3 regions of the Pseudoalteromonas lipolytica genome follow, and region 1 is predicted to be linked to each of the others. Evidence: predicted binding sites of a transcription regulator. Region 1 holds the regulator's gene; each other region holds the start of a gene.
What was found. Region 1 encodes MetJ, which represses methionine synthesis genes. Its sites were predicted from a motif close to TAGACGTCTAGACGTCTA; they were not measured.
Positions count from the first base shown of each region.

Region 2: the regulator MetJ is predicted to act here: its motif matches at 2,711-2,728, upstream of D0907_RS03915 (methylenetetrahydrofolate reductase).
Region 3: the regulator MetJ is predicted to act here: its motif matches at 2,882-2,899, upstream of metK (methionine adenosyltransferase).

Region 1 covers NZ_CP032090.1:3,228,301-3,234,466, reverse strand. The annotation lists gene D0907_RS14550 (malic enzyme-like NAD(P)-binding protein) at 22-1,263, shown strand; gene metJ (met regulon transcriptional regulator MetJ) at 1,386-1,706, opposite strand; gene metB (cystathionine gamma-synthase) at 1,930-3,195, shown strand; gene metL (bifunctional aspartate kinase/homoserine dehydrogenase II) at 3,200-5,545, shown strand; gene D0907_RS14530 (penicillin-binding protein 1A) at 5,631-6,166, opposite strand, start outside.
Region 2 covers NZ_CP032090.1:850,023-856,188, forward strand. The annotation lists gene D0907_RS03905 (DUF3581 domain-containing protein) at 1-173, shown strand, start outside; gene D0907_RS03910 (DEAD/DEAH box helicase) at 267-1,502, shown strand; gene D0907_RS03915 (methylenetetrahydrofolate reductase) at 1,709-2,665, opposite strand; gene D0907_RS03920 (M16 family metallopeptidase) at 2,923-5,808, shown strand; gene D0907_RS03925 (sensor domain-containing diguanylate cyclase) at 5,828-6,166, opposite strand, start outside.
Region 3 covers NZ_CP032090.1:740,785-746,950, reverse strand. The annotation lists gene ppnP (pyrimidine/purine nucleoside phosphorylase) at 99-410, opposite strand; gene tkt (transketolase) at 742-2,733, opposite strand; gene metK (methionine adenosyltransferase) at 3,001-4,152, shown strand; gene D0907_RS03475 (diacylglycerol kinase) at 4,434-4,838, opposite strand; gene D0907_RS03470 (START domain-containing protein) at 4,907-5,593, opposite strand; gene D0907_RS03465 (CYTH and CHAD domain-containing protein) at 5,559-6,166, opposite strand, start outside.

The DNA of each region.
Region 1 (6,166 bases):
ATTGCAGGATACTATCGCGTTATGTCAGATTTTCGTGAACAAGCATTACATTACCACGCTCACCCCGTTCCAGGTAAAATTAGTGTAGAACTAACTAAACCAGCAGAAACGGTTAATGATCTCGCTCTAGCATATAGTCCAGGTGTCGCAGAGCCCGTCCGTGAGATAGCAGCCGATCCAGCAAATGCCTATAAATACACCGGCAAAGGTAATATTGTTGCGGTTATTTCAAACGGTACCGCAATTTTAGGCTTAGGCAATTTAGGTCCGCTTGCATCAAAACCTGTGATGGAAGGTAAAGCACTTTTATTTAAACGCTTTGCAGGTTTAGACTCGATAGATATCGAAGTAAAACACCGCACGACAGAAGACTTCATTAATACTGTTGCAAATATTGCCGATACGTTTGGTGGTATCAACCTAGAAGATATTAAAGCGCCAGAGTGTTTCGAAATTGAAAAAGCGCTTATTGAGCGTTGTAGCATCCCTGTTTTCCACGATGACCAACATGGTACTGCAATCGTAACAGCAGCAGGCATGCTAAATGCGCTTGAAGTACAGGGTAAAGATATCGAAGACGCGATTATCGTGTGTTTAGGTGCCGGTGCAGCAGCGGTTGCATGTATGGAACTACTTATTAAATGTGGTGCATTGCGTGAGCACATTTATATGCTTGACCGCAAAGGCGTGATCCATACACGTCGAGATGACTTAAACGAGTATAAATTGCTATTTGCTAACAATACCGATAAGCGCACTTTGCAAGATGTGATAGCCGATGCTGATGTATTTGTTGGTGTATCTGGCCCTAACTTATTAACCGCTGAAGATTTAAAACTGATGGCAGATAAGCCGGTGGTTTTTGCATGTTCAAACCCTGATCCAGAAATCGCGCCAGCTGTTGCACACGGTGCACGTAATGATTTAATTATGGCAACAGGGCGTTCTGATTACCCTAATCAGGTTAATAATGTATTGTGTTTCCCATTCATTTTCCGCGGTGCGCTTGATGTGCGTGCGACATCAATCAATGATGAAATGAAAATTGCAGCGGTGCATGCTATTCGTAGTATTGCGAAAGAGCCTGTGCCTAACGAAGTGCTTAAGGCGTCGGGTGTTGATTCACTTGAGTTTGGTGCTGAGTACATTATTCCAAAACCAATGGACCCACGCTTATTACCACGTATTGCACGTGCTGTTGCAGAAGCAGCCGTTGAGTCTGGTGTGGCGCAAATTGACATGCCAGAAAACTACATGCGTTAAATAATTAGGTACCTATTCGTTTGATTAAGCGGGTAGGTATAACTAACTGCAAATAAAAAACTCAGCCAAGGCTGAGTTTTTTTATGTCTGAGAAATCGGCTACGATCCGGTGGCCGAAATATTTACTCTGAATCAAGTACGGGGATATCTAACCCCATTTCTTGCATAATTCTTTTTACTTCTTCAGGTACTTTTTCAGGGTTATCTTTACGAAGGTCGTCATCATTCGGTAATGGTTGACCTGTAAAAGCGTGTAAAAAGGCTTCGCACAGTAGCTCACTGTTAGTGGCATGACGAAGATTATTAATCTGACGACGCGTGCGCTCATCAGTTAATACTTTTAATACGTTCAGCGGAATTGATACGGTAATTTTTTTTACTTGCTCTGATTTTTTACCGTGTTCTGCATATGGGTGAATGTATTCACCGTTCCATTTAGCCATAAGTTGTTTCGTTGCCTCGGTTGTCAGTTGTTTACGCCTTATCCACAGCGCAAGATGCGGAAATTCTATCGCTTTAAAAAAGATAGTCAAATACTAGTTATTTAGCCATCTAGTCGTGTAAATGTATAAACTTCTATGTAATGGCGATAAATGCTTTGACTTCTCATATTTGATCATCTAACCTTTTAGACGTCTAAACATCCAATTCTAAGTAGGTGATGAAATGAGTGAAAAAAATAAAGCGACGATTGCTGTTCGTCATGGCATTGAAGCCGATAAACACCACGGTGCAGTCGTTCCACCAATTTACTTATCAACCACTTATTCGTTCGCTGATTTTGATACTAAGCGCCAATATGACTATGGCCGCAGTGGTAACCCTAACCGTGATATTTTAGCCGAAACACTCGCTGAACTAGAGGGCGGAGCTAAAGGCATTATTACTGCGACAGGCATGGCGGCTGTTCACTTAACGACACAGCTTTTGAATAGCGATGATACCTTGGTTATTCCACATGACTGTTACGGCGGTAGCTATCGTTTATTTACCTCATTAGAGAAGCGCGGTTTACTGAAACTAAAAGTGCTTGATTTAACAAAAGCTGAAAATCACCAAGAAATCTTAGCGATAAAACCTAAACTGATCTGGATTGAAACACCCAGTAACCCCATTTTACGCCTAACAGATATTAAAGCGATTACCGCCATTGCTAAACAATCCGGTGCACTTGTTGCGGCTGATAACACGTTTTTATCGCCGGCCTTGCAAAACCCGATTGAGTTTGGTGTTGATATAGTCGTGCATTCAACGACTAAATACATTAACGGTCACTCTGATGTGGTTGGCGGTGCTGTTATTGCAGCAACGCAAGAGTTGGGTGATGAACTGGCTTGGTGGGCAAATAATATTGGTATTACGGGTGCACCGTTTGATAGTTATCTTACTCTGCGTGGTTTACGCACTTTAAATGTGCGTTTAAAACAGCACCAAGAGAATGCGTTTGCAATTGCAGAATATTTAGAAGATTCACCGTTTGTGAGCCAAGTATATTATCCCGGTCTCGCTTCTCATCCTCAGCATGCGCTCGCTAAAGCACAGCAACGCGGTTTTGGTGGCATGGTGAGTTTTGATATTAAAGGCGACATTAATGATGCTGCGGCTTTTCTAACAGGCCTTAAAGAGTTTAGCTTAGCCGAATCATTGGGGGGCGTTGAGAGTTTAATTTGTCACCCTGCGACCATGACTCATGCTGGAATGGAGGCAAAAGCTCGCTTAGAAGCAGGGGTGGGTGATACGTTAATTCGTATCTCTGTTGGCATTGAGGATGTAAAAGATTTAATTGCCGATTTAGACCGTGTTTTCAATTTAGTTAAACCAGGTCAGGGGCAGCAAGCCACTCAGAGCAACGCGAAGCAAACGCACACGCAAGCCAATACGCAACAAAGCAGCACTTTTAAGTTAACGCCAGCACATACGGCATTGTGGTAGAAAAATGGTAAATATTGTTCATAAATTTGGTGGCTCAAGCTTAAGCTCTGCAGAGCGTTATCATGCTGTGGCAAATATTGTTTTAGCAAATACGCAGCAAGGTGATTGTGTGGTGGTGTCTGCATCGGGCAAAACAACCGACACCTTGGTAAAACTTTGGCAAAGTTATCAACAGCAAGATAACCAAGCGGTTAGTGATATTTTATTGCTGATTGATAATAATCAGCGCGCCTTAATAGAGCAGCTGTTAGTAGCAAAAAACAAGCAGCAGGCATTGGCACAATTAAAAGATGAGCTGGCGCTATTAAATATACTTATTGCTAAACAGCAACTACAAGAAGCCGTGTTGCTAGCACATGGAGAAGTATGGTCTGCGCGTTTATTAGCGGGCTATCTAAATCAGCTGGGTGTGGCAGCACAGGATGTGGATGCACGGCAGTTATTTACATTAAATGATGGCCAACTATTGCATCAAAAGAATCAACAGCAATGCACCGATGCGATCAGTAAAGTAAAGATCAATGTGGTGACAGGCTTTATCGCTGCAGATTGTCAGGGTAAGACGGTAACACTGGGTCGTAATGGCAGTGACTACAGTGCGACCTTGTTAGCAAGCTATACCTTTGCCAAGCAAGTGTCTATTTGGACTGATACCCAAGGTGTATTCAGTACAGACCCTCGTAAGGTGAAAAACGCCGTTAAATACGCAAAAGTGTGCCGAGAGCAAGCTAATTTATTGGCTCGCTTAGGTAACCCTGTTTTACATGCAAAAACCTTATCACCGCTTAAAGACAGCGACATTAAACTTGTTGTAAGAAGTAGCTTTGATTGTGATGCCAGCCCAACTGAGGTTGTAAAAGAAGGGTATAGCAAGGCGAAGCGTTTTATTACGACCTTAGATAATATCGATTTACTGCGTGTTGATACGCTAAGCACAGGTGAAGTGGGGGAGCTGAGTCAGCTAATTCAGCACAGTTTGCATCATTTTGTGAAAGAAGGTGATACCTATTTGCTGGTACCAGGGCACAGTACTCATCAAGTGGTGAGTCACCTTGCTGGGCGGGCTAATATTGTTGAATCTAATTTAAGCGGCTGCGCGGTTGTGGCACCAAGTAGCGATGTGAGCCAGTTAGCTGAACAAGCAATTTCGCTCCTTAAAGAGCAAAGTATTCATCCACGCTTTGTACAACAAGATCAGCAGTATGTGTTGCTACTAAACGATCAAGCTATAGACAGCGATGTACTGACCCTGTTGCATGATAAATTGGTCAACAAGGGTCAAGAACTGGCTATTATCGTGGCTGGGCTGGGTAATGTTGGTGAAGTCTTTCTATCACAGTTACAGGCTCAGTTTGTTAGGTTATCAGCTCATTACCAGATTAAAGTCGTGGCATTATTACGCTCAAAACAAATGCTATTTAGTGCCAGTGGCTTGAACACAGAAACGTGGCAAGCGCAGTGGCAAAGTGAAGCCCAACACTACGATAAAGAAACACTGCTAACACGTATTAGCGAACTTGATTACGAACACAAAGTGGTGATTGATATCACCGCCAGTGAAGCGTTTAGCCAATTATACCCAGCACTCGTTGAGCTTAATTGTCATTTAATTAGTGCCAATAAATATGCAGGCACAGCGGCAAATGATTGGTATCAAACATTGCGCTCTAATTTAGCTGAGCGTAATTTGTTGTGGCGTTATAACACCAGTGTAGGGGCCGGCTTACCAATTAACTTTGCATTGGCAGACTTACAAAATAGTGGTGATAGTATTCATCGTATAGAAGGGGTTTTTTCGGGGACGCTGTCGTGGTTGTGCAGTTGCTATGATGGTAACGTTCCGTTTACTGAACTTGTGCTACAAGCGCAGCAAATGGGCTACACCGAACCTGACCCGCGTGAAGATTTATCTGGCCGAGATATGCAGCGCAAGTTACTTATTTTAGCCCGCGATTTAGGGTTAGATTTAGAGCTTGATGACATTGCATTAACGCCATTGATGCCTGAAGAACTGGCAACAGGAAGTTGGCAAGACTTCCTTGCGAACAGGCATTTGCTTGATGCATTCATCGAAGAAAAGGCTGCCATTGCACAGGCCGAAAATAAAGTTGTTCGCTACACCGGTGCAATTACGCTCGTTGATGGTAAAGCGAAAGCAGCCGTTGGCTTAGTGAATGTTGCACACGATGATGTATTAGCTAGCTTAAAGCCGGGTGATAATATTTTTGTGATTAATTCGCAGTGGTACACAGACAACGCGCTCGTCATTCAAGGCCCTGGTGCAGGAAAAGAAGTGACTGCTGCGGGAGTTCATTCAGACCTTTACTGGTTAGTGAATAACTTAAAATAATTTTGCTGATCTTAGTTTAAATAGCTAAGCAAAAAGCGCCCAATGGGCGCTTTTTTATTAGTCTAATAAAGGTGTTAAAGACTGTTTAGAACAGCTCTTCCTCTGTAGAAAGTGACTCTTCAAACACATTAGTCGGTTGCTCAAGGACATACTTCGTCGGAGCGGTGCCTTTAATAAAGTACTCAAAGCGACTGGTGTAATCATTTTTATGGCTCAGTAACCCTGTTGCTAAATCAATGCGCACAGACACTAAGCCTTCTGGAAACTCAATCGGTGCCTCAGGCATACCATCTAAAGCAACTCGCATAAAATCAACCCAAGCTGGTTGAGCCGTTTTTGCGCCTGATTCAGCCCCTGATATTTGTGACTTATCAAGGTTACTGTTGTAGGTTGAACGACCCAGTGGGTTGCCTGGGTTATCAAAGCCAACCCACACAGAGGTCAGTACATTGCGATTAAAACCACTAAACCATGTATCAACAGAGTCATTCGTGGTTCCGGTTTTACCTGCTAGATCACGGCGATCAAGCGCTTGTGCACGCCAGCCAGTACCACTCCAACCTGTTTTATGTGCCCAGCTTCCGCCACCCCAAATTGCGCTGTGCATTGCTTGCGAAATTA
Region 2 (6,166 bases), 1.3 Mb from region 1:
CAGGTAAGCGAGGAAAAATCACCTTACGTTTCGATTTATTAGAAAAGGGTGAAAAAGTCGGGTCAGGCGAAAAGCACATGGTGGTGTCAGGTATTCGTGAATACTGCCAAGCAACCGTGGATGATTTGATTGCGTTTTATAATCAACGCAAAGAAACACTTAAACCTGCATAACGGCAACGCTTGTAAGAAAAGGCGCTTTAGCGCCTTTTTTGTTTTTAGTGTTGCGCGTACAATAGACGTTTTACAGTAATTGTGCACCCTATCATGTCAGTAACCAGCTTTTCAGAGTTAAACCTTGCGCCTGAACTCCTTTCAGCATTGCAAGCAGAGAATTATCACACCCCAACGGCTATTCAAAGCCAAACTATCCCGCTTATTTTAGCCGGGGTTGATGTTATGGGAAGTGCACAAACAGGCACGGGTAAAACAGCTGCCTTTGTATTACCACTGCTTGATAACTTATTGCGTGAAGAGCCGCTGCCCGAGGCTGTAAAAGTTTTAATCCTGACACCAACGCGAGAGCTTGCACAGCAAGTATTTGCCAGTGTTGAGCGTTATGCAGCTAATACACCTATTAAAGCCGCGCTTGCTTATGGCGGCGCCAGTATTGGCCCACAAATTAAAGCCATTAAAGGTGCGCAAGTTGTGGTGGCTACACCGGGACGATTACTTGATCATGTGATTAAAGGGAGCATTAAATTATCTGCCATTAGTGCCCTTGTTTTTGATGAAGCAGATCGCATGCTTGATATGGGGTTCATTGATGAAATAAAGCGTATTCTTCGTCATGTTCCAAAACAGCGCCAAACCTTACTCTTTTCAGCCACATTTGATGACAGCATTTTTGAGCTAAGTAAACAGTTGTTGAATGATCCTAAGTTAGTTGAGGTTGATAAACGCAATTCGGCTGCTGTTGAAGTTGAACAGATTGTGTATGCGGTTGATGAGGATCGTAAACGCGAACTCGTTTCACATATGATCGGCATGAAAAATTGGCAACAAGTACTTATATTCACCCGCACTAAACAAACGGCCGATAGTCTGGCAAAAGAAATGTGTAAGGACGGCTTAAAAACGGAGTCTATTCACGGCGATAAAAGCCAAGGGGCGCGAGACAAAGCGCTGCAAAATTTTAAGACGGGTGTCACTCGAGTACTTGTCGCTACAGATGTTGCGGCGCGTGGCCTTGATATCGCCTCATTAAAGTATGTAATTAACTACGAACTACCCTATGTTGCAGAGGACTATGTTCACCGTATAGGGCGGACAGGACGAGCGGGTGAAACTGGGTTGGCCATGTCATTGGTGAGTATTGATGAGCAATGGTTACTGGATGAAATTGATGTTTTATTAGATACACGCTTAACACCACAATGGCTGCCAGGGTACGAGCCTGATTTAACAAAAGAGCCAAAACAAGTCCGAAAAAACACGAATAAGGCACGACGCTCTCGTGACAAAAAACGTATATTAGGGCAAAAAAATCCTAGGCGCCGATAGATTAAGCTGTATCAGTGCTAATTTAAGGGAGCCTAAATTAGCACTAATCAACACGCTAATAGCATAAAGTCGTATGTACATTAGCTTGGTGAACAAAAGCGTTTAATGAACTGTTATGCTTACCCGCATTTTCTTTGCTAGCGACCACGTTTTCTTGTTTTAAAATCGCTGTTAATTAAACGTATTGGTATAAACACGCACATTATTTAAGCGATTTGTTTTTCGGCTAGGTTTAATTCCATGGTTGCTTTAAGTAAGCGGTAAAGATTAATTGACGCATCAATTTCTTCTTTACGGTTTGTTAAGCTCTCAATATTTAAACCAAGTGGCACCGCTAAATGTGCGCAGCTTTGTAATATGAGGTCAAGATTTTCACGGCAAATGCGTACTGACTCACTCAATGGATTTGCAGAATCAAGCATGCGCCATTTTGTTGCCTCCGGTACAGAGATACCCAGCCACTCCATAAAATCTAACGTTTTCTCACCACCACAGGGTGTAAACGTTAAAATTATACGCTTAGGTGCGATGCCTAACGCTTTGCAGCTACGTGCATAGCTAGTGATTAAATCAATGGTTGCTTGTGCGTTGTAGACGGCTTGTGAAATAAAAAACTTACAACCTTGCTCTGTTTTTTCTAATAGACGGTCATGCTCGTTACGTTTGCTTGCATGGCGTTCAGCAATAGTCACACCGCCAAGAAACACATCATTGTCTTGCTTAGCAAGGGTGTTGTAAGCATCCGGTAAACTTAGTTTGATATCACCATGCGAAGATGGGCTGCCTACCAAGACTAGATTTTTTAAATCAAACTCATTACGTGTTTCGTGTAGCCAATCGGTAAATTCAGCTTCACCGCGCTGAGCAACACTTTTGTAAGTAATAACATCTAAATGAGACAGGCTACGCAACAAATGGCTGTACTCACGTGGGTCTACGGTTTCTTTAAATGGAAACGGACGCGGCTTTTCTGTACGGCTGCTCTCATCTTGAATGTCGTAGATAATGACACCATCGTATTCAATTTCATGAAGGCGACCCAATAATTTTTGTGCAATGGTTTCAAGCATGGCTTTATCAGTGCCTGATTTAGGCGGTGTGGTACCAATCAGGTATACACCCTGATTGGTGTCTTCAATTTTCTCTTGTAGTGATAAAGCCATAATCCTCATTCCAGCTCGTGCCTGCGTCTATGGGAAATAATATAGCAGCCATTTAGACGTCTAGATAGATTTTTCTGTTGAAAGTTTTTCAATGAGCATGAATTTAATTCAAGTTGGTGGTGAGGTGTTATCTTAAATTGACACACCTGTTTACATTAATTGTGCCCTTGACCCTCATATTTTCCAGTACTTTCATGCATAATCAAACACAACTGATTATGAGAAAAATAACTAACAAGTAAAATTAAAGGATCATTATGACATTTAGATTATTAGCGACCAGTGTTGCTGTAACGCTTGCTCTTAGCGGGTGTGCGACGAATTCACAATCAAATATGGTTAAAGAAGTCGAAATAGAACAGGTTGTCAGCCAAGAAGATAACCGTGTATTTAGCCAAGATTACGTTTTAGAAGAACTAGAAAATGGTCTTCGTGTCATGGTGGTAAAAACGGATTACCCCGATGTTGTTTCATTACAAATTCCCGTGTCGGTAGGTTCTCGTAACGAAGTAGAAGAAGGCAAAACGGGCTTTGCTCACTTTTTTGAGCACATGATGTTTAAAGGCTCAGAAAAATTCCCACAAGACGTGTATTCAGATATTTTAAAAAACTCGGGTGTTGATAACCGCGCGTATACTACTAATGATTACACCAACTATCATTTAAACTTCTCAAAAGAGCACCTTGATAAAGTGCTTGAAATTGAAGCTGATATCTTTCAAAACCTCACGTACAGCGAAGAACAGTTCCGTACAGAAGCCTTAACAGTGAAAGGTGAGTACTTAAAAAATAATGCCAGTCCAATTCGTAAATTGCTTTCAGCAGTGCGTAACGAAGCATTTGAGAAACATACTTATAAACACACCACGATGGGCTTTTTTGAAGACATTGAAGCCATGCCAGATCAAATGGCTTACGGGAAAGAGTTTTTCGCAAAATTTTATAAACCAGAATATGTATCGTTGGTCATTGTTGGTGATGTCGACCCTCAAGAAACCATGGCAATGGTGAAAAAACATTGGGGTAACTGGAAAAAAGGTGATTACCAAGCAGATATTCCAGTAGAGCCAAAGCAACAAGCGCCAAAATATATACATGAGCAGAATGACGGTTTACCAGGCCATTGGTTGCTTGTATCGTATAAAGGCACTGCGTGGGATCCAACGCAAAAAGATCGCGCCGCACTTGATTTAATCTCACAGCTTTATTTCTCAAATAACTCAGCGCTTTATCAAGAATTGGTGGTTGATAAGCAAATCGCAAGTCAAATGTTCACTTATAATCCTGATACAAAAGATCCGGGGTTATTGCATGTCTTTGTAAAAGTAGAAAACGAAGCCGATCTTGCAAAAGCACGTGATGCCATTAACCGCACATATGTACAAGCACGCACTGAGCTTGTTGATGCCCAAAAACTGGCAGACTTAAAATCAAATTTAAAATACAGCTTTATCAATGGGCTTGATTCATCGCAATCAATCGCCTCGACACTTGCAAGCTACATGCATTTTGAGCGTGATCCAGAGGTAATCAATCAGCTCTATGCGACTGCCGATAGCATCACCCCAGAAGACATTAAAGCGATAGCGAATAAATACTTTGTTGATTCAAGCCGAACTACAGTGACGATGTCGGCTTTAGATAACGTGGCAGGATTTGAGCAAGAAGTTGACCTAAACGCAGCCGTTGCAAGTACAGAACAAGCGCCAACAGAGCGTCATTTTAAAGTGCTCGATAAAACCAACAGTTCACCATTGGTTGATGTTAACTGGTTATTTAATACCGGTGCCGCGGCCGATCCAGCAGGTAAAAAAGGCGTCGCCGCATTAACGGCAGCCATGCTTGCGAAAGGTGGCTCAGAAACGATGAGCTATAAAGACATTCAAAAAGCGTTATACCCACTCGCGGGTAGCTTTGGGTATCAAATCGATAAAGAGATGATTTCGTTGCGCGGTCGTGTACACAAAGACAATGCGGCACAGTGGTATGCGCTTGTGAGTGAACAATTACTCAACCCAGGTTTTAGAGAAGATGACTTCAAACGCCTGAAAAAAGAGCTTATCGATAGCATTAAAGCGGGGCTTAAAGCATCAAACGATGAAGAGCTCGGTAAAGAAGTGCTTTATCATCAACTGTATAAAGGCCACCCATACGAAAGCTATAACTATGGTGACTTATCTGATCTGGAAGCATTGACGCTTGATGATGTAAAAGCGTTTTACGACAAGCAATTCACACAATCAAAACTAACTGTAGGTTTAATTGGTGCGATTCCAAGCGATGTAAAATCGGCGATGCTAAAAGATTTAACATCGCTGCCACAAGGCAAAGAAAGCCGTTTAGTAATTCCCGATGCGCCAGCACTGAGTGGTCACCATGCCACCATTGTTGAAAAGTCGGCGCAATCAACAGCCGTGTCGTTTGGTTTCCCAATAGAGACGATTCGTAGTAGTGAAGATTGGACTGCATTATGGCTAGTGCGTTCATACTTTGGCGAGCACAGAAGTTCAAATAGCTTCTTGTATCAGCGTATTCGTCAAACCCGTGGTATGAACTACGGTGACTATGCGTACGTTGAATACTTCCCACGTGGTATGTTCCAAACTAAGCCTGATGCGAACTTAGGCCGCTCTGAGCAAATTTTCCAAGTATGGCTGCGTCCATTGCGCTCTAATAACGATGCGCACTTTGCAACCCGTACCGCGTTATTCGAGTTAGATAAGCTTATTAAAAACGGCATCAGCAAAGAAGATTTTGAAGCAACGCGCAACTTCTTAATTAACTTTGTGCCACAAATGGTGGCAAGCCAAGACCGCCAACTAGGCTACGCGCTAGATAGTGAGTTTTATAATACAGAGAGCTTTGTTGACTATGTACGTGGCAAGCTTGAAAAGCTAACACTTGAGGATGTGAACCGTGTTATTCGCGAGAATCTGCAAACCGACAATATTCACTATGTGTTTATTACAGGTGACGGTAAAGACATGCAAAAGCGCTTAGCGTCAGAGCAAACATCGCCTATGGTTTATAACGCAGAAAAACCAGCAGAACTTGTCGCGGAAGACAACGTGATTGCTGATTATAAGCTCGCTATTCCAGCGAAAAATATATCAGTCGTTGATGTAGAAAAGGTGTTTCAATAACACACAATAGAGTGCTCCTTTAGGGGCACTCTTCTTTATTTGTTTGCGGGTAGTGATCAGCAACAACAAGTTTGTTGCGGCCAGTATCCTTCGCTTGATAAAGTGCATTATCGGCCATTTCGATCAATTGCATGGCATTATCAGCGACGTTTGGCACAAGTGTTGCCAAACCAATACTGACTGTTAAAGGGTGGCCAGCCAGTTCGGGGAGCTTTAATGCTGTAAGCTCGGCCATAAAACGCGTTAATAGCATTTGAGCCTGTAAACAGTGAGTATTTCCCAACACTAATATAAATTCTTCGCCACCGTATCTTGCACATAAATCGCCAGGTCTACGCGCGTAGTCGGGCAGTATTTT
Region 3 (6,166 bases), 1.2 Mb from region 1:
ATTGATTGTAACCACACATGATTTAGATCATGCTCTGCGGATAAAATATGCAAAAGCCCGTATTACACGGGCTTTATAGAAAGGTTATCAACTGCTCATTAAGTGTACGAGCAACAATAATCAGCAAAGTCAGTTACCTTTACGCGAAAGGTAACATTGGCGTCTACATTAAACGAATCTCCAGCCTTCATGGCTTGCCACTCAGTTTCGCCTGGCAGTAACACTTGCCACTCTCCCGCAAGTAACTCCATGTGCTCTTTTTGATTTGTGCCAAACTCAAATTCTCCTGGTTGCATAAAACCTAATGTTTTAGTACTGCCATCGGCAAAAAGTACAACACGGCTCGAAACTTTACCATCAAAATAGACATTCGCTTTTTTTACAACACTTACACTGTCAAACTGAGTCATACTCACTCCTGTTATGTTTTATAATCTTCTTTATTTCAGCCTGCCCGAATTTTAAGTAAGCAGCAACTGAAGATTATTCAATTAACCTCTATATGTGAGCTGATTTTTTATTATCTTTTATACACTGAGCAATTAAAAAAACAAAGAGAGTGCCTATGTGTTCACCAAAACACTAATAACGCCCCCTACGGTATTAAGTACCCAAGTAGCAGTGATAATTATTGCTGATCTGTCGGGTATGTATCGAATCTTTTGACTGGCAGCAAAAATCCATAAAAAAGCCCGCGCAGTGCTAAGACCGCGCGGGCTTTTAAATTTTAGCGACTAAAGCTTAGAACAAAGCGTTTGCTTTGTTTACGATGTTTTCAACCGTGAAACCAAAGTGCTTGAATAACTCACCAGCAGGTGCTGACTCACCAAATGTCGTCATACCTACTACTGCGCCATTTAGGCCTACGTATTTGTACCAGTAGTCTGTAATGCCCGCTTCGATAGCTACGCGGCGTGTTACGCTTGCTGGTAATACGCTTTCTTTGTAGGCTGCGTCTTGCTCATCAAACAAGTCAGTTGAAGGCATAGAAACCACACGTACTTTTTTGCCTTGTGAACGAAGCTCTGCAGCGGCGTCTTGTGCAAGCTGTACTTCTGAGCCCGTTGCAATAAGGATAAGCTCAGGCTCACCATCGCAACTCAGTACGTAACCACCTTTTTTCACATCGCTTAACTGTTGTGCAGTACGCGTTTGTTGCTCAAGACCTTGACGTGTGAAGATCAATGACGTTGGGCCATCTTTACGCTCAATCGCTTGTTGCCATGCAATTGCAGACTCAACTTGGTCACACGGACGCCAGTTAACAAGGTTAGGCGTTAAACGCATGCTTGCAATTTGCTCTACTGGTTGGTGCGTAGGGCCATCTTCACCCAGACCAATTGAATCGTGCGTGTATACAAAAATGCTTGGTTGCTTCATTAATGCAGCCATGCGTACCGCATTACGCGCGTATTCCATAAACATTAAGAATGTTGCGCCGTAAGGAATAAAGCCTTTGTGCAGTGCAATACCATTCATAATTGCCGACATACCAAACTCACGTACACCGTAGTAGATGTAGTTACCGCTTGCGTCGTCTGCTGTTACGCCTTTTGAACCATCCCAAATTGTTAAATTTGAACCAGCAAGGTCAGCTGAGCCGCCCATAAACTCTGGTAATAATGGACCAAATGCATTCAGTGCATTTTGTGAAGCTTTACGTGTTGCAGGGTTTGCAGGGTTTGCTTGCAGCTCTTCGATGTACGCTTGTGACTTTTCAGCCCAATCTGCTGGCAATTCGCCATTTGTACGACGCTTAAATTCTGCTGCTAGCTCTGGGTGTGCATTTGCGTATGCCGCAAACTTTTCGTCCCAGTTTGATTCTAGCTGTTGGCCCTTTTCTTTTGCGTCCCATTCGCTGTAGATATCAGCGGGGATTTCAAATGCTTCGCCTGTCCAGCCTAAGAATTCACGTGCCGCTTTGATCTCATCATGACCAAGTGGAGCACCATGACAGTCATGACTACCCGACTTATTAGGTGAACCGTAACCAATCACTGTTTTACAACAAATTAATGATGGCTTGTCGGTAATACTACGTGCTTCTTCTATTGCTGCGCGGATGGCCTCTGGGTTATGGCCATCAACATCACTCACCACGTGCCAGCCATATGCTTTAAAACGTGCAGGTGTGTCGTCGCTGAACCAACCTTCTACTTCACCGTCGATAGAGATGCCATTGTCATCCCAAAACGCAACAAGTTTACCCAGGCCTAATGTGCCCGCTAATGAACAGGCTTCGTGAGAGATACCTTCCATTAAACAGCCATCACCCATAAACGCGTAGGTAAAGTGATCAACGATGTCGTGGCCTTCACGGTTAAATTGAGCAGCAAGCGCTTTTTCAGCAATTGCCATACCTACCGCATTTGTGATCCCTTGGCCTAATGGGCCCGTAGTGGTCTCAATACCTGGTGCATAGCCATACTCTGGATGCCCTGGTGTTTTTGAATGCATTTGACGGAAGTTTTTAATTTCTTCAAGTGGTAAGTCGTAACCACTTAAATGTAGTAGAGAATAAATCAGCATCGAACCGTGGCCATTTGAAAGAATAAAGCGATCACGGTCTGCCCACTCTGGGTTCGTCGGGTTGTGCTTTAGATAATCGCGCCATAGTACTTCTGCGATATCTGCCATGCCCATAGGGGCTCCAGGGTGGCCAGAGTTGGCCTGTTGTACTGCGTCCATTGATAAGACGCGAATAGCATTTGCAAGTTCTTTGCGAGATGGCATGAATTCTCCTACCTTTAATGTATTTGCGCTGGTTGTTTGTTAAGCCCCATTCTTACTTATTGTATGGGTGCAGTGCAATTAAAAATCCGTATTAAATGGGTCTATTACCACTGTTTATTAAGAACGAAATGTTATTAGTAATTTAAAATAGACGTCTAGGCGTAAAATAACTATGCAAACATAATTGTTTTAGATAAAATACGCCCCTTAATTTTTTAGCGCTATTACCGACGTTAGTGAAGCGCAATATTTGTGAGCAGAAATACAATGGCAAAACATTTATTTACTTCTGAATCTGTATCTGAAGGTCATCCGGATAAAATCGCGGACCAAATCTCTGACGCGGTTCTAGATGCTATCTTAGAGCAAGATTCTCATGCCCGTGTTGCATGTGAGACTTACGTTAAAACTGGTATGGTTATGGTGGGTGGTGAAATCACTACTAGCGCGTGGGTTGATATCGAAGAAATTACACGTAAAACTGTACGTGAAATCGGTTACACGCATTCAGACATGGGTTTTGATGCTGACTCGTGCGCAATCCTAAACACTATCGGTAAACAATCTCCAGACATCAACCAAGGTGTTGACCGTGCACGTCCAGAAGACCAAGGCGCGGGTGACCAAGGTTTAATGTTTGGTTATGCATGTAACGAAACAGACGTTTTAATGCCTGCACCAATCACGTATTCACACCGTTTAGTTCAGCGTCAAGCGCAAGTTCGTAAAAGCGGTGAGCTTAACTGGTTACGCCCAGATGCAAAATCACAAGTAACATTTGCATATGAAAATGGTAAGCCGGTAGGTATTGATGCTGTTGTTCTTTCAACGCAACACTGTGATTCAATCTCACAAAACGACCTAGTAGAAGCGGTAATGGAAACCATCATTAAGCCGGTTCTTCCAGCAGAGCTTATCTCTAGCGCAACGAAATTCTTCATCAACCCAACTGGCCGTTTCGTTATCGGTGGTCCAATGGGTGACTGTGGTCTGACTGGCCGTAAAATCATCGTTGATACATACGGTGGTATGGCGCGTCACGGTGGTGGTGCTTTCTCAGGTAAAGATCCATCAAAAGTTGACCGTAGCGCTGCATACGCGGCACGTTACGTTGCTAAAAACATGGTTGCTGCGGGTCTTGCTGACAAGTGTGAACTTCAAGTTTCTTACGCTATCGGTGTTGCAGAGCCAACATCTATCAGCATCGAGACATTTGGTACAGGTAAATTAGAAGAAGCACGTCTAATCGAATTAGTGCGTGAGCACTTCGACCTACGCCCTTACGGCTTAATCCAAATGCTTGATCTTGAGCGTCCTATCTATCAACCGACTGCCGCTTATGGTCACTTCGGTCGTGAAGAGTTCCCTTGGGAGCGTACAGACAAAGCAGACGCACTTCGCGCAGCTGCTGGCCTGTAATAGGGTATACAGACTGAAAAAGCGCCATTTTGGCGCTTTTTTTGTGTTTAATTTTTTACTCTAAATTTTTATACCATTGCGCTTAATTAAGGGATCTACTTTAAGGCAATAAAACCGCGTTGATAACAAGGCAAAAATTTAGTTATTTAGTTGTTCTCTGCAATTGCTCCTGCATTGCTCTACCTCCTGCATCCATGCAGTCGTAAATCAGATATTATTAACGCAGATAGCGACTGGTTTCATCACTCAAAATGATTAAGTATTATTGCGATTGGTATTAATTACAGTAACGTCATTATCTTTTCATACATCGCCACCAGCCAAACCAGTGCTAAAATAACCAATGACAAGGTCACCGCTGCCGAGGCCATATCCTTTGCGCGCCCAGACAGTACATGATATTCAATCCCCACTCTGTCAGTCAGCGCTTCGATGGCCGAATTGAGTAGTTCAACAATCAACAGTAATAAATACGGAATAAACAACACGAGCCAATGAGTCAGTGACTGCGCCAGAAAAACCGATAACGGTAATAAACACACCCCTAAATAAATTTCTGAGCGAAAAGCTGACTCTTCTTTAAATGCGGCCTTAAAACCTTTAATTGAGCACCTTGTGGCTTTTAAAATACGTCCAATACCAATGCCGTTGGGTTTATTGACCAAGGGGATTTTGGGTTCTTTCATGCTGTTCCTAGTACGAATAAACTTCGCAGATAATATTCATAAATACCTAAAATGTCATCTTCGCTTTACTAAGATAAGCACTTTCCTGGCACACTTGGGGGATTTGTCCGTGAAAACGCATTCTTTTTTAGCTGTTCACGCAATGCTTGTAATGACTTAAACACACTTTTTAAAGATACTTTATTACTTAACCAATGCGGAATAGCACCGCTTGGGTCTGCATACGCTTGGTGAGTAATCAATAAGTTATTTTGCTGTTGCTCTAAGCGCCAATAAGCGGCGAGCTCTTTAATACGCACCACCCCTTTTACCAAAGGTTTAACGTAGGGCTGGCTGGTAATTTTAAGCTCGGTTTTATTATCGCTTAAGGTGTGATAGCAAGAGTAGCTCACTAAATCACGATCAGAAACCGGCCAAGGCGAGTTAAAGCGCGTATAAACGAGCGTCTCTGCGGGGCTAAGCCGCTCTATTAAGGTTACACTTTGAACATTTTCGAGCCAATTTGGCGCGTTGTCGGTATCGCTAAGTAAGGCCATAAAGTCATCTGCCTTGGTATCTTCAACAACCACAGATGCATTAATTTCGATAATGCCACTGTCATGTTTTTGATACGTGACCTTTATACCTTCTTGCTGCTTGTAAGTATGCCATTCTATTGGGGTCGCGACAGTTGAACAACTAAACCACGCTAACCCAATGAATAGCCAACGATTCACAAATTTATAACCAGTAGGGATCAGTATTGAATGAGGCATGACGACTTTGTTCCATGGCGCTCACTAAAAATTCTGACTTTTGCTCAAGCCACGTTTGAATCTTTGCTAATTCCTGATCGTCTTGTCCTGCACACAACTGCTTTAAATACTCAAGAGTACTGAGCTCGTAAATACCATGCGAAATATCTAACCAAGGAATACGAAACTCGCTTCTGTCGTCTTTATTGAATAATGCCCCCAAACAGTTACCACTTAAAAGAGAGTTTTCTAGACGAGTACGCAACGATAAATAGTCTTTATCACTCAGTGCTTGTTGTTCAGGAATAAGCTCATGCATATCGTGCCAATCTTTTGCAAATAAGCGCTTGGCTATATCTGCTACTGGTTTTTCTGCAGCTTGGAACTCTGCCTGCCCCCACGACTTACGCCATTGCTTTTCAATCAACCAGGTGGTCAATTGCAACAGCAAACGGTTGTAACGGGTGCTGTGAAATAACGCTTTTACATCGTCAATACTCGGCTGAAGCTCTTTTAGGTCGTTAATCACTTGAGTTAGCTCTGGTGCGCTATTAATTTTTTTATAATAGGCGTGACGTTTTGAGGTATAGGTTT